Regions from separate parts of the Novosphingobium oxfordense genome, predicted to be linked through region 2. Evidence: riboswitches for the same ligand, from Rfam matches in the RefSeq annotation. Region 2 holds a riboswitch; the other holds the start of a gene.
The links. Region 2 has a riboswitch for S-adenosylmethionine ahead of WBP07_RS25435 (threonine aldolase family protein). Riboswitches for the same ligand answer to the same signal wherever they lie in the genome.

Region 1: it holds a riboswitch for S-adenosylmethionine, as region 2 does, so the genes downstream of both, metA (homoserine O-succinyltransferase) here and WBP07_RS25435 (threonine aldolase family protein) in region 2, are expected to answer to the same signal.

What each region holds. Positions count from the first base shown of each region.
Region 1 covers NZ_CP147005.1:33,232-39,229, forward strand. The annotation lists gene WBP07_RS00140 (transglutaminase domain-containing protein) at 1-80, shown strand, start outside; gene WBP07_RS00145 (peptidase) at 249-1,034, shown strand; SAM-I-IV-variant riboswitch at 1,132-1,236, shown strand; gene metA (homoserine O-succinyltransferase) at 1,275-2,222, shown strand; gene WBP07_RS00155 (mannitol dehydrogenase family protein) at 2,345-3,739, opposite strand; gene uxaC (glucuronate isomerase) at 3,736-5,154, opposite strand; gene WBP07_RS00165 (family 43 glycosylhydrolase) at 5,154-5,998, opposite strand, start outside.
Region 2 covers NZ_CP147008.1:547,657-553,654, reverse strand. The annotation lists gene WBP07_RS25440 (4-hydroxyproline epimerase) at 1-730, shown strand, start outside; SAM-I-IV-variant riboswitch at 1,041-1,147, shown strand; gene WBP07_RS25435 (threonine aldolase family protein) at 1,204-2,256, shown strand; gene WBP07_RS25430 (TonB-dependent receptor domain-containing protein) at 2,371-5,310, opposite strand; gene WBP07_RS25425 (molybdopterin-dependent oxidoreductase) at 5,534-5,998, opposite strand, start outside.

The DNA.
Region 1 (5,998 bases), on a different replicon from region 2:
TGCGTTTGTCCGTGGGCGAGAAAGTGCTAGGTCAGCAACAGCAGCAGTCTTCCGCAGGAAGGCAGCAGCAAAGCGGCTGAGGGGTCGTTTGAAAATTCGCTGAAAGCGAATTTTGCGGCACCGGCCCTCGGTGCAGCGATGAAAATGCCTTTCGGGCATTTTCCAGACAGACTTTGAAGCCGTTCCCGCGAAGATCGGAATACAGTGTATCTCGCGGGGGAAGCGAATTGATCGGGGCGTAGAATTCCATGACCTATTGCGTGGGCATGATGCTGGACCGCGGGCTCGTGCTGATGAGCGACACCCGCACCAATTCCGGGGTCGACAACATTTCGACCTTCCGGAAGATGTATCATTGGCAGATCCCCGGCGAACGCGTGATCTCGGTGATGACGGCGGGCAATCTTGCCACCACGCAGGCGGTGATCAGCCAGCTTGAGGAACGCAACAAGGCCCCGGCGGAGCGGCACAATTCGCTGCTGGAAGCGCCCACGATGTTCCAGGTGGCCACGATCGTCGGCAATCTGCTGCAGGACGTGATCGAGGAACGCGCGGCGGACAACGGCCAGAACGCGGCATCTGGCACCTTCAGCGCGACGATGATCGTCGCCGGCCAGATCAAGGGCATGGAGCCCCGCCTGTTCCTGATCTACCCCGAAGGCAACTTCATCGAGGCCAGCTTCGACACGCCGTTCTTCCAGATCGGCGAGACCAAGTACGGCCGCCCGATCCTGATCCGCGGCTATGACCGCGACATGAGCTTCGAGGCGGCGATCAAGCTGCTCTGCGTCTCGTTCGATTCGACCGTGAAAGCCAATCTCTCCGTCGGCATGCCGCTGGACCTGCTGGTGCTGGAAACGGACAATTTCACCCCGCTGCACGAACGGCGGATGGAATGGAACGATCCCTATTACCAGTCGATCACCGCAAGCTGGGGCGAATCGCTGCGGCAGGCGCTGGAAAGCCTGCCGAACTACTCGCTGGACAGCGGTGCTGCCGCCAAGACCGGTAAGCTGAAGGACGCCGCGGCCTGAGGGCCGCCCGTCTTCCGCGTTCCGGAGCGTTGGGGAGCGCCATGGCGCTTTGCGATCAGCCGATGGTTGCGGTAGCGGCTCCGACCGTCTAAGGCAGTCCCTGCATCAAGAGTTGGGGCGACGCCCAACGCCAACCTGCCGTTCCGGGCAAGGTGGCACTCCGAGAGGAGGATGTGGCCGAGCGGCAACCAAGCGGAGCAAGCCACGCAGCGTCGATCCCGAAAAAGGAAACGACGCGCCGTGCCTATAATGATCCCCGATGGACTGCCTGCCCGTCACGTTCTGCAGGCCGAAGGCGTGCCGATCATGGGGCACACCGATGCAGTGCGGCAGGATATCCGGCCGCTGCGGATCGGCCTGCTCAATCTGATGCCGGACAAGGTGAGCACCGAAACCCAGCTGGCACGCTTGCTGGGGGCGACGCCGCTGCAGATCGAACTGTCGCTGGTGCGGCTGACGGAGCATGTTTCCCGCAACACCTCTGCGGATCACATGGCGGCATTCTACCGTCCGTGGAGCGAGGTTCGGGCCGAACAGTTCGACGGTTTCATCGTCACCGGCGCGCCGGTTGAGCGGATGCCCTTCGAAGACGTCAGCTATTGGGCGGAACTGCGCGCGATCTTCGATTGGACGCAGACGCACGTGCACCGCTGCTTCACGATCTGCTGGGCGGCGCAGGCCGCGCTCTTCCACTTTCACGGCGTGCCGAAGCGCGATCTGCCGAACAAGGCGTTCGGCGTGTTCGAACATCGAAATCTGGCCCCGGCCTCACCCTACCTTCGCGGCTTTTCGGACACGTTCGACGTTCCCGTGTCCCGCTGGGCCGAAGCTTGCCCGGCCGCGCTGGCGCAAGCGGAGGGCCTGCGCGTTCTGGCGGGCAGCGCGGAAGCCGGCGCCGCGCTGGTGGACGATCACGCCCACGGCACGCTGCACATGTTCAATCATCTTGAGTACGACACCGGTACGCTGGCGGGGGAATATCACCGCGACGGTTCGGACCAGGTGCCTGCGGGCTATTTCCCGGCAGACGATCTAACCCGCCCGCCGGTCAATCGCTGGCGCAGCCACGCGCACCTGCTGTTCGCGAACTGGATCAACGAAATCTACCAGACGACGCCGTTCGATCTGGCCGCGCACTTCGCGGCGAACGGTTCGAACTTGCGGGCTTCCGAGCGGGAGCCCGCTTAGAGCGTTTTCCAATCAGGTGGAATCACCTGATGACCCGGAAAACGCGGCAAACCAGAAACTTGGAGCAATTGATCCGATGCAATCGTATCGATTGCTCCAAGATTGGGACTGCGTGACGGCCTTCAGGCCGTTGCGCGGGCCAGTCGCTCGGCCAGCGCGGCGAAGTCGGCTTCGCTGGCCGTCCAGGTCTTGGCGAACAGTCCGCCTTCGCCGAACAGTGCGCGCGGGGTGCCGTCCTTGCCCTCTTCGCGCCAGATGTCGGCAAGGCGCCCGGCCATCGGATCGTCCACCGGGCCCCACTTGGCGGCATTGTCGCCGCGCACGTGGCGCAGCCATGCGGCCAGCGCGGTAAGGATCGCCGGGCACTGCTTGCCTTTCGCCTGATTGGCGGCGAGCGTTTCCAGCCAGCGCTGCGGGATCTTCTGGCTGCCGTCCATTGCGATCTGGATCAGCCGGTGCTGCAGCGCGGGATTGGTGAAGCGGGCCAGCAGGGCGTCGGCATAGGCCTGAAGGTCCTGCGCGGGCGCGGCCTTGATGGTCGGCTGCGCTTCCTCGTGCATCAGCCGCTCGATCAGCGGGCGGATCGCCGGATCGCCCACCGCCTGATGGACGAAGGCGTGCCCGTGTTCGAGGCCGAGATAGGCCAGCGCCGAATGCGCGCCGTTGAGCATGCGCAGCTTCGCCGCCTCATAGGGCGCCACGTCGCTGACCAGCTCGGCGCCGACTTTCTCCCACGCGGGGCGGGGGCCGGCGAACTTGTCCTCGATCACCCACTGGCTGAACGGCTCGGTCATCACCGCGCCGTCGTCGTCCAGCCGGGCCAGCGTCGCCACCATTTTGCGATCGGCGGCGGTGGTGGCGGGGACGATGCGGTCGATCATCGCGCAGGGGAACGTGCATTCCGCCGCGACCCATGCGCCAAGCTCGGCATCCTTGAGCGCCAGATATTCGCCCATCAACCGTTCAAGCTGGCGGCCGTTGAGGGCCAGGTTGTCGCACGAAAGCAGCGTCAGCCCCGGTAGCCCCAGCTCGCGGCGGCGGCGCAGGCCGGCTTCGAGGAAGGCGTAGATGCTACCGTGATGCGCCAGGAACGGATCGAGCGATCCGTCGGCGGCGCGGCAATAGCCCTTTTCGGTGACGGTGAAGGTGACGATCCGCGTTTCCGGCGCGGCGATCTGGGCGATCACCGCCTCCGGATCCTCGCTGGCGACGATCACGCGCTGGATCGATCCGATCACCCGCATGCGGTTGCGCTCGGCCGAACATTCGGTGAGCGTATAGAGCCCGTCCTGCGGATTGAGCTGGCGTGCCACATTGGCCGAACGCAGCGAAACGCCCACGATACCCCAATCGCGATCGCCCTTGGCCATCGCCCGGTCGGTATACCAGGCTTGATGCGCGCGGTGGAACGCGCCGATGCCGAAATGGACGATTCCCGCCGCCTGTGCCGCGCGGTCATAGCCGGGGCGGGCGACGGATTCGGGCAGGCGGGAGAGCGTTTCGCTGGAGAGTCTCACAGACGATAGGCCTTCTTGACGAGATTGTAGGTCAGGTCACGCGCCAGTTCGGCGGCTTCCCAATCCTCTATGCGATGCTCCATTACGAGTTCGGCAAGGAACCCGCAATCGATCCTGCGCGCGACATCGTGGCGGGCGGGGATCGAGAGGAAGGCGCGGGTATCGTCGTTGAAGCCCACTGTGTTGTAGAAACCGGCGGTTTCCGTGGTCATGCGGCGGAAACGGCGCATGCCTTCGGGGCTATCGTGGAACCACCACGCCGGGCCCAGCTTCAGGCACGGATAGTGCCCGGCCAGCGGTGCGAGTTCGCGGGCATAGGTGCTCTCATCCAGGGTGAAGAGGATGATCGAGAGGCCGGGCTCGTTGCCGTACTTGTCCAGCAGCGGCTTCAGATTGGCGACATATTCGGTGCGCGAGGGGATGTCCGCGCCCTTGTCGCGCCCGAAACGGTCGAACACGCGGGCATTGTGGTTGCGGAAAGCACCCGGATGGATCTGCATGACGAGGCCGTCGTCGAGGCTCATGCCCGCCATTTCGGTGAGCATCTGCGCGCGGAACAGTTCGGCATCCTCGGCCGTAAAGGCGCGCTTGCTGACCTTGTCGAACAGCGCTTCGGCATCGGCGGGCGAGAGGTCCGCCGTGCGCGGCGTCGGGTGGCCGTGGTCGGTGGAGGTCGCCCCCATTTCCGCGAAGAACCGGCGGCGCTGGCGGTGCGCGGCGAGGTAGCCGTTCCAGGTGAGGCAGTCCTCCCCGGTGATCTCGGAGAATTTGCTCAGGTTATCGCGGAAGCCTTCAAATTCGGGATCGACCACCGGATCAGGGCGATAGGCGGTGATCACCTTGCCCTGCCAACCGCCCGGCCGCGCATTCTCGGCGCGGATCGCGGCGTGGTATTCCAGCGAGTCCAGCGGGCTTTCGGTGGTGGCGATCGCCTCGATGCCATAGCGGTCGAACAGCGCGCGCGGGCGGAAGTCGTTCGTTGCCAGTTTTTCGGTGATCGTGTCGAAATAGAGGTCGCTGGTTTCGGCGGAAAGCTGCGCGCTGATCCCGAACGCCTCTGCAAAGACCCAGTCCAGCCACATGCGCGAAGGGGTGCCGCGGAACAGGAAGTAGTTTTCCGCAAACAGCCGCCACGCCGCGCGCGGGTCTGCCTGCGGGTTGCGAACGCCCAGATCCTGCATCGCGATGCCCTGCGAATAGAGCATGCGGAACACGTAGTGATCCGGGATCAGCAGCAGGTCGGTGGCGTTGCCGAAGGTCTCGTTGCCGGCGAACCAGCGCGGATCGGTATGGCCGTGCGGGCTGACGATCGGCAGGTCCGCGATGTGCCGGTAAAGCTCGCGCGCCAGCTTGCGGGTGGCGGGTTCGGCCGGCAGCAGACGGTCGGGATGAAGCTCAAGGGGGCGAATGGGCATCAGTCATCCAGGGCTGTGAAACGGAAATCGCGGAACGTCGCTTCGCCTTCTCCGGCAGCATATAGACCGGGACGCAGCATGAGGAACCCCCCACGGACATTGTGGTGGTATCCGGAAACCTCCATCCCCCGGTCAAATCGCTTCCACGTTTTCCCGCCGTCGGCAGAGGTGTGGTAGGAAACGATGTGACGGCGGTTGGTCACGCGCATCTTCATGCGGCGGCCATTGGGGTTGGCGGGGCGGCCACGCTCCATGCCGTACTGGTGGGTGACGAAGCGCGTCGCATCGAAGCCGAGGCCGGCATAGAGCTTGTCGTCATAGAACAGCACGAGGCCGGCGGTGCCGCCGGGCGCGATCTCGATATCGCATTCGAACTGATAGCTGGTGTCGCCCGCGATCAGCAGCAGCGGCGATCCGCTCGACGGGGCGAGGCCCTTGCCCTTCAGATGCAGCGCGCCGTCGGAAACGCGCACGCGGCTGGCTTCGTCCGGGGCAGGGCGGAAGAACGACCACTTGGAGCCCATCGCCAGCGGTTTCGAGAAATCGTCCGACAGCGGCATGCCATGCGGCAGGGGCTTGGCGACTTTCGGCACCGACAGCGGTTGCGACAGATCGCCGCCGGTCATCTTGAACCAGCCGTCCGGCGTCCACTCGATGGTGTCGAGCAGGCATTGGCGCCCCAGCGTCCAGAAGCCGTTCTCGAACCCGTGATAGAGCGTGTACCAGCGTTTGTCCGGCCCTTCGACCAGCGAGGCATGGCCGCGCGACCACCAGGCTTCGGACTGGTTTTCGGTGCGCACCAGCGGGTTGCCGGGGTGCTGTTCCCACGGCCCGTGGATCGATC
Region 2 (5,998 bases):
CCACGGCACCATCGGCATGGTGACCTTCGGGCTGGAGCACGGGCTGATCCAGCCGGCGACGCCGGGCAAGCTGCGCGTCGAGGTTCCGGCGGGCGTGATCGAGATCGCCTACGAGACGAATGGCCCCAAGGTCACTTCGGTTCGCATCACCAACGTCCCCGCCTATGTCGCCGCGCGCGGCATCGAGGTGGACGTGGAAGGCATCGGTCCGCTCTCGATCGACGTGTCCTACGGCGGCAACTACTACGCCATCGTCGAGCCGCAGGGGAACTACACCGGGCTCGACGATCTGGGCGCGTCGCGCATCATCGAGCTTTCGGGCAGGATCCGTGAGGCCGTGCGCGCGAAGTACGAGCCGGTCCACCCGGTCGATTCCACGATCCGCGGCGTCAGCCACATTCTTTGGGCCGACAAGCCCAAGCACGAGGGGGCCGATGGCCGCAACGCCGTGTTCTATGGCGACAAGGCGATCGACCGCAGCCCTTGCGGCACCGGCACTTCGGCCCGCCTGGCGCATCTGCACGCCACCGGCCGCTTGAAGGTGGGCGACCGCTTCGTGCACGAAAGCTACATCTGCAGCCGCTTCATCGGCCGCGTGGAGCAGGAAGTCATGCTGGGCGACCAGCCGGCGATCATCCCCTCGATCGAGGGTTCGGCGATTGCCACCGGCTTCAACACCATCTGGATCGACCGCGAAGACCCGTTCTGGGCCGGTTTCCAGGTAACCTGATGGTTTGTTTGAAAATTCGCTGAAGGCGAATTTTGCGGCACCGGCCCTCTCCCCCACCCGACCACCCATCAGGGTACACTCGTGGGTGGTCGGGTGGGGAAGAGGGCCGGTGCCGAACGAAAACGCCTCCTAAGGCGTTTTCCAACAAGTTCTGATTACGTACCCACCCGATCGGCGGGTCTGCATTCCCTCTCCGCCGATCCCTCTTTAGCCCCCGCCGCATCGTCGGCGGGGGCTTTTTTCGTGTCGAACTATTCGTGCGCCCTATCGCAACAGTCTTGCGCTTGCGGGCAATCGCCTCTATCGCTGTTTCCAGCATCAAGAGTCGGGCCGACGTCCGACGCCAACCTGCTCCCCGAGCAAGGTGGTGCCTCCGAAGGGAGGGATGTGGCCGGGCCGGCAACTAAACGGGACCTTTCGCCACTGTCATACGTCGATCCGGTGCTTGCATTCGAAGCATTGAGGAACCGAGCATGACACAGCACCCCCAGCAGTTCGCGAGCGACAACTACGCCGGCATCTGTCCCGAGGCGCTTGCCGCGATGATGGAAGCGAACGCAGGCTCGGCCGTGGCTTATGGCGACGATGAGTGGACCTTGCGCGCCGCCAACAGCTTCCGCCGCCTGTTCGATGCCGATGGAGAGGTGTTCTTCGTGTTCAACGGCACGGCGGCCAACTCGCTGGCGCTGGCCTCGCTCTGTCAGTCCTACCACAGCGTGATCTGCTCCTCCTCCGCCCACGTGGAGACCGACGAGTGCGGTGCGCCGGAGTTCTTCTCGAACGGCTCCAAGCTGCTGGTCGCCCAGTCGGAGGACGGGAAACTGACGCCGGAGGCGATCCGCGCGCTCGCCGCCAGCCGGTCCGACATTCACTTCCCCAAGCCGCGCGTGGTCACGATCACCCAGCCGACCGAGACGGGGCAGGTCTATTCGATCGATGAGGTCAAGGCGATCTCGGCCGTCTGCCGCGAACTGGGTCTGAAGCTGCACATGGATGGCGCACGTTTCGCCCATGCTTGCGCCACGCTGGGCTGCACACCGGCGGAAATCTCGTGGCAGGCGGGTGTGGACGTGCTCTGTTTTGGCGGCACTAAGAACGGCATGGCCGTGGGTGAGGCGATCATCTACTTCGACCGCGCACTGGCGGCGGACTTCGACTATCGCTGCAAGCAGGCGGGCCAGCTCGCCTCCAAGATGCGCTTCCTCTCAGCCCCGTGGATCGGCCTGATCGAGAGCGGCGCCTGGCTGCGCAATGCCGAGCACGGCAATGCCTGCGCCCGCCGCTTGGCGGACCTGGTTGGCGATCTGCCAGGGCTGTCGTTCAAGTTTCCGGTGCAGGCGAACTCGGTCTTTCTTGAGGCACCTGCCGAAGTGCTGGAGGCCCTGCGCGAGCGCGGCTGGCGCTTCTACACCTTCATCGGTGGCAGCGCCCGCTTCATGTTCGCGTGGGACTGTGACTTGGCGCGCGTGGAGGAACTGGCGCGCGACATTCGCGTGGCAGCCAGCGGGCAGGTGCTCGCCGCCTGATAGCGGTCGCCTGACATTGAATACCAAAAGGCCCGCCCGGTCTTGCGACCGGACGGGCCTTGGGATGAACGGCGGCTTTCAGGCTGGGACGAAAAGCCGCCGTGCGGGACAGGATCAGAAGTTGGCGGTGAAGCCGACGAAGATCGTGCGGCCGAGCGAGTCGTAGACGCCCGGATAGGTGTTGCCGTTGCCGAACGACTGCAACAGGCCCGAGTCGAGGATCGGCGGATCCTTGTCGAACATGTTGTTCACGCCTGCACGCAGGGTGAAGTTCTTGTCGATCGCCTGGGTCAGCGACAGGTCGAAGTAGTTGTAGGCGTTGATCTTGCGGTTGACCGTCGTCTGGTCAGCCGAGAGCAGCGGGTTGCTCGACAGGCTCGAAAGCTTCGTGCCGCCGATGTAGCGCCAGGAGAGCGAGACGGTGGTATCGCTGGGTGCCATCCAGGAGAGGCGCGCGACATGGCGCCAATCGGGGGTCGGCTGGCCGCAGGTGTAACCGAACAGGCCCTTGCAGTCGTACGAGCCGCCGCCGGGGACCGGCTGCGAAACCTGTTCGATCAGGTAGGTGCCGACCAGGCCCAGATTGACGCTGCCGTGGCTGCCGAGGTTGAACGTGTAATCGGCATTCACGTCGAGACCGGAGGTCTTGAGGTAGCCCGTGTTCATCGTGGTCGAGATGATGTAGCCCGAATTCTGGCCAAACACCTGGCCCGAACGCGGATCGCGAACGAACAGGCCACAGTAGTACGGATCACCGGTCGAAGCGCACTGGCCCATGATCAGCGAAGGCGCGATCGAACCGATGTAGTCCTTCACCTTGATGTTGTAGTAGTCGACCGAGACCGAGAGGCGACGAATGGCCTTCGGCGTGATCACGACGCCAAGGGTGTAGGTATCGGCGGTTTCGGGCTTCAGCGCGACGTTGCCGCCGCCAAGCGCGGAGCACTGATCGGACGGGCATCCGGGGATGCTGCCGTACATGGCCTGGGTCACGCCGGTGGCCTGGCAGACCTCGAACGAGGCGGTCGGGTTGGCGCCCGCGCACGGATCTGTGCCGTTCACGTTGCCGACCGACTGCGCGGCGAAGAGTTCGGCCACGTTAGGTGCGCGGATGGCGTGGTTGTAGCTGGCGCGGACGCGCAGGTCGTCGATCGGCGCCCACGACAGTTCGCCCTTGTAGGTCCACACGTTGTAGCCCGACTTCAGGCCGGTCGAGTTCTGCTTGTTGTCGTAGGACGAATAGCGCAGACCGCCGTTGATCGTCAGCGAGCGGAAGAACGGCTTGTTCTCGATCAGCGGAACTTCGATTTCGCCGAAGGCCTCGGTCACGGCGATGATACCGTCGGAGGGCAGGGTGCCGTTCTGCTGCGCGACTTCGTCAGCCGTGAAGTTCAGCGTTTCGCGGCGGCGTTCGACGCCGAGTGCGATGCCGACGCCCTTTTCGGCCCACGGCAGGATCACGCCCATCTGGCCCAGGTCGCCGCTGAGCGAGCCGGAGATCACGCCCAGCGAGTTGCGCGAAGCGGTGTTGCTCTCACCGAAGATGTAGGCGGCCTGGTCCGCCGTCACGCCGCCGGGCGTGAAGACGTTGATCGGAATGCAGTTCGGGTCGGTGCCGTCGATGACCGAGCGGCAGGTCGGCACGCCGTTGACGCTGACGGCATCGAGCGCGAGGCCGGCCTTCGCCTGGTTCACGTCGTTGAGGTACGTCTCCTTGTACTTCACGAGCGAGTACATGTAGTTGACGTCGTAGCTGAAGCCGCTGCCGATATCGCCGCGCACGCCTGCCGAGTAGCGGTAGTCGTTGAAGCGCAAGTTGTCGCGACGCGGCTGGCCGACCACGCGATAGCCGACGTTGGTGGGCGCCGTGGTATCGGTGCCCGCAGCCGAACCGCAGATCGCGGAAAGCTGTGCGGCGCTGGCGTAGGGGTTGTTGCAGGAAACGTCGAAGGCCGTGCCGAACCAGACCGCCGAAGGCGCGACCTGCGAGAACGTCTGGTCCTTCATGTACATGAAGCTGCCGTAGACTTCGGCCGCCTTGCTGAACTGGAAGTGCGCGAAGCCGCCGGCCGTGTAACGCTGGTCAGAGCGCTGCAGGTAGTTGTCCGGGGACGTGTTGTACGCGTACGACGAATCGTACGGCACGAGCGTGCCGCTGCCGTCGCGGTTGTTGATGAGGGTCTGGCCCTTGTAGGGGCTGAGGCTAGAGAGCGGAATGAACGAGCCGTAGGGCGTGTTGCTCGAACCGCCGCAGAACAGCTGGTCGAAGTTGCCCGAACCGGCAACGGATTCGCGATCCTGCAGGGCGCAGGCGGAAACGTCGCGGCTGGACTGGCGAACCGGGCTGATGTGGCGGTAGCCGCCATAAACGGTGATATTGCCGCGACCATCGGCGAAGTTCTTGCCCGCTGCGATGGTGATGTCCTGCTTGCCGCCGTCGGCGACCGACGATGGGGCGTTGTCGTAGCCAGAGGCGCTCTGAATCGCGCGGACCGAGCTGTTGTTGTTGCTGTGCTGCGAGAAGCCGGTCTGGGCATCGACGCGAATGCCGTCGAGGTCCTTCTTCAGCACGAAGTTGACGACGCCCGAAAGCGCGTCCGAACCGTAGACCGCCGAGGCGCCGCCCGACATGACGTCGACGCGCTCGATCAGGGCGCTGGGGATCAAGGCAAGGTTGACCGCCTGCGAAGGCATCATGCGCTGGCCGTCGATCAGCGTGAGCACGCGGTTCGAGCCGAGGTTGCGCAAGTTGATCTTCGAAGTGCCGTCCGAACCGTTCGAGACGTTCTCGTTGGCGTCGGCAGTGAACTGCGGCAGGCGATTGAGCACCTGCTCGACCGAGGTCGCGCCCTGGAACTTGAACTCGTCGGAACCGACGATCGTCTGCGGGCTGTTGCTGGAAAGGTCCGGGCGCTTGATGCGCGTGCCGGTGACGACGATGTCGGCCGCCGGTGCTTCCGCCCCGTCCTGCGCGAACGACGTGGTGCTGACAGTGCTGGCAATGATCGCCGATATTGCTGCAGCGCAATAAAGTGTCTGGTTACGACCCCTCATGGGCATGACTCCCTTGTTCAATGCGCCAAGGTTGCGACACATTTTGCCGCATGTCAAATATCGTATACGAAATATGTTATCTGTCGCAAAAATGCCGCAATAGCGCGGGAATGCGCGCTATCCTGCGGTTCGCGGCGTGGGTGGAGGTGTCCCCAAGGCGGGTAGGGTCTGCGTAATTCGGCCCGAATCATCGGACTAATACTTTCGGACTAGGCTGCTCAGATCAGGCTTCCGAGACGGGTGAAACGCGGATCGGGATGCCCGAGAAGCGGGGCATGAAGTTGATCGGCTCCAGCACTTCGGACAGAGAGGTCAGCTCGCCGGGATTGGATCCGCCGTCGGCAATGGGATCGCCGGAGCCCACCAGGGGGCCGAACATGTGCGACATCGATACGACCCCGCGCCGCAGCCGATCCTCGCCGCGCGCGACCGCGCGGATCGCGCCGTGGGGGGAGGCGATTTCCACCAGCACGCCTTCGCCGAGGCCCAGATCGGCCATGTCGAGCGGGTTCATCCAGGCCGGATTGACGGGATGGCGCTTTCGCGCCGCGCGGGAGTCGCGGAAGGCGCCGTTCAGCGCATGGAGCACGCGGCGGCAGGTGAGGCGCAGCGGATAGCCATCGTCCAGCGGCTCGGCGGCATAGCCGTGAAACTCGGCGGCGACATCGGCGGGCATCAATTGCAGTTT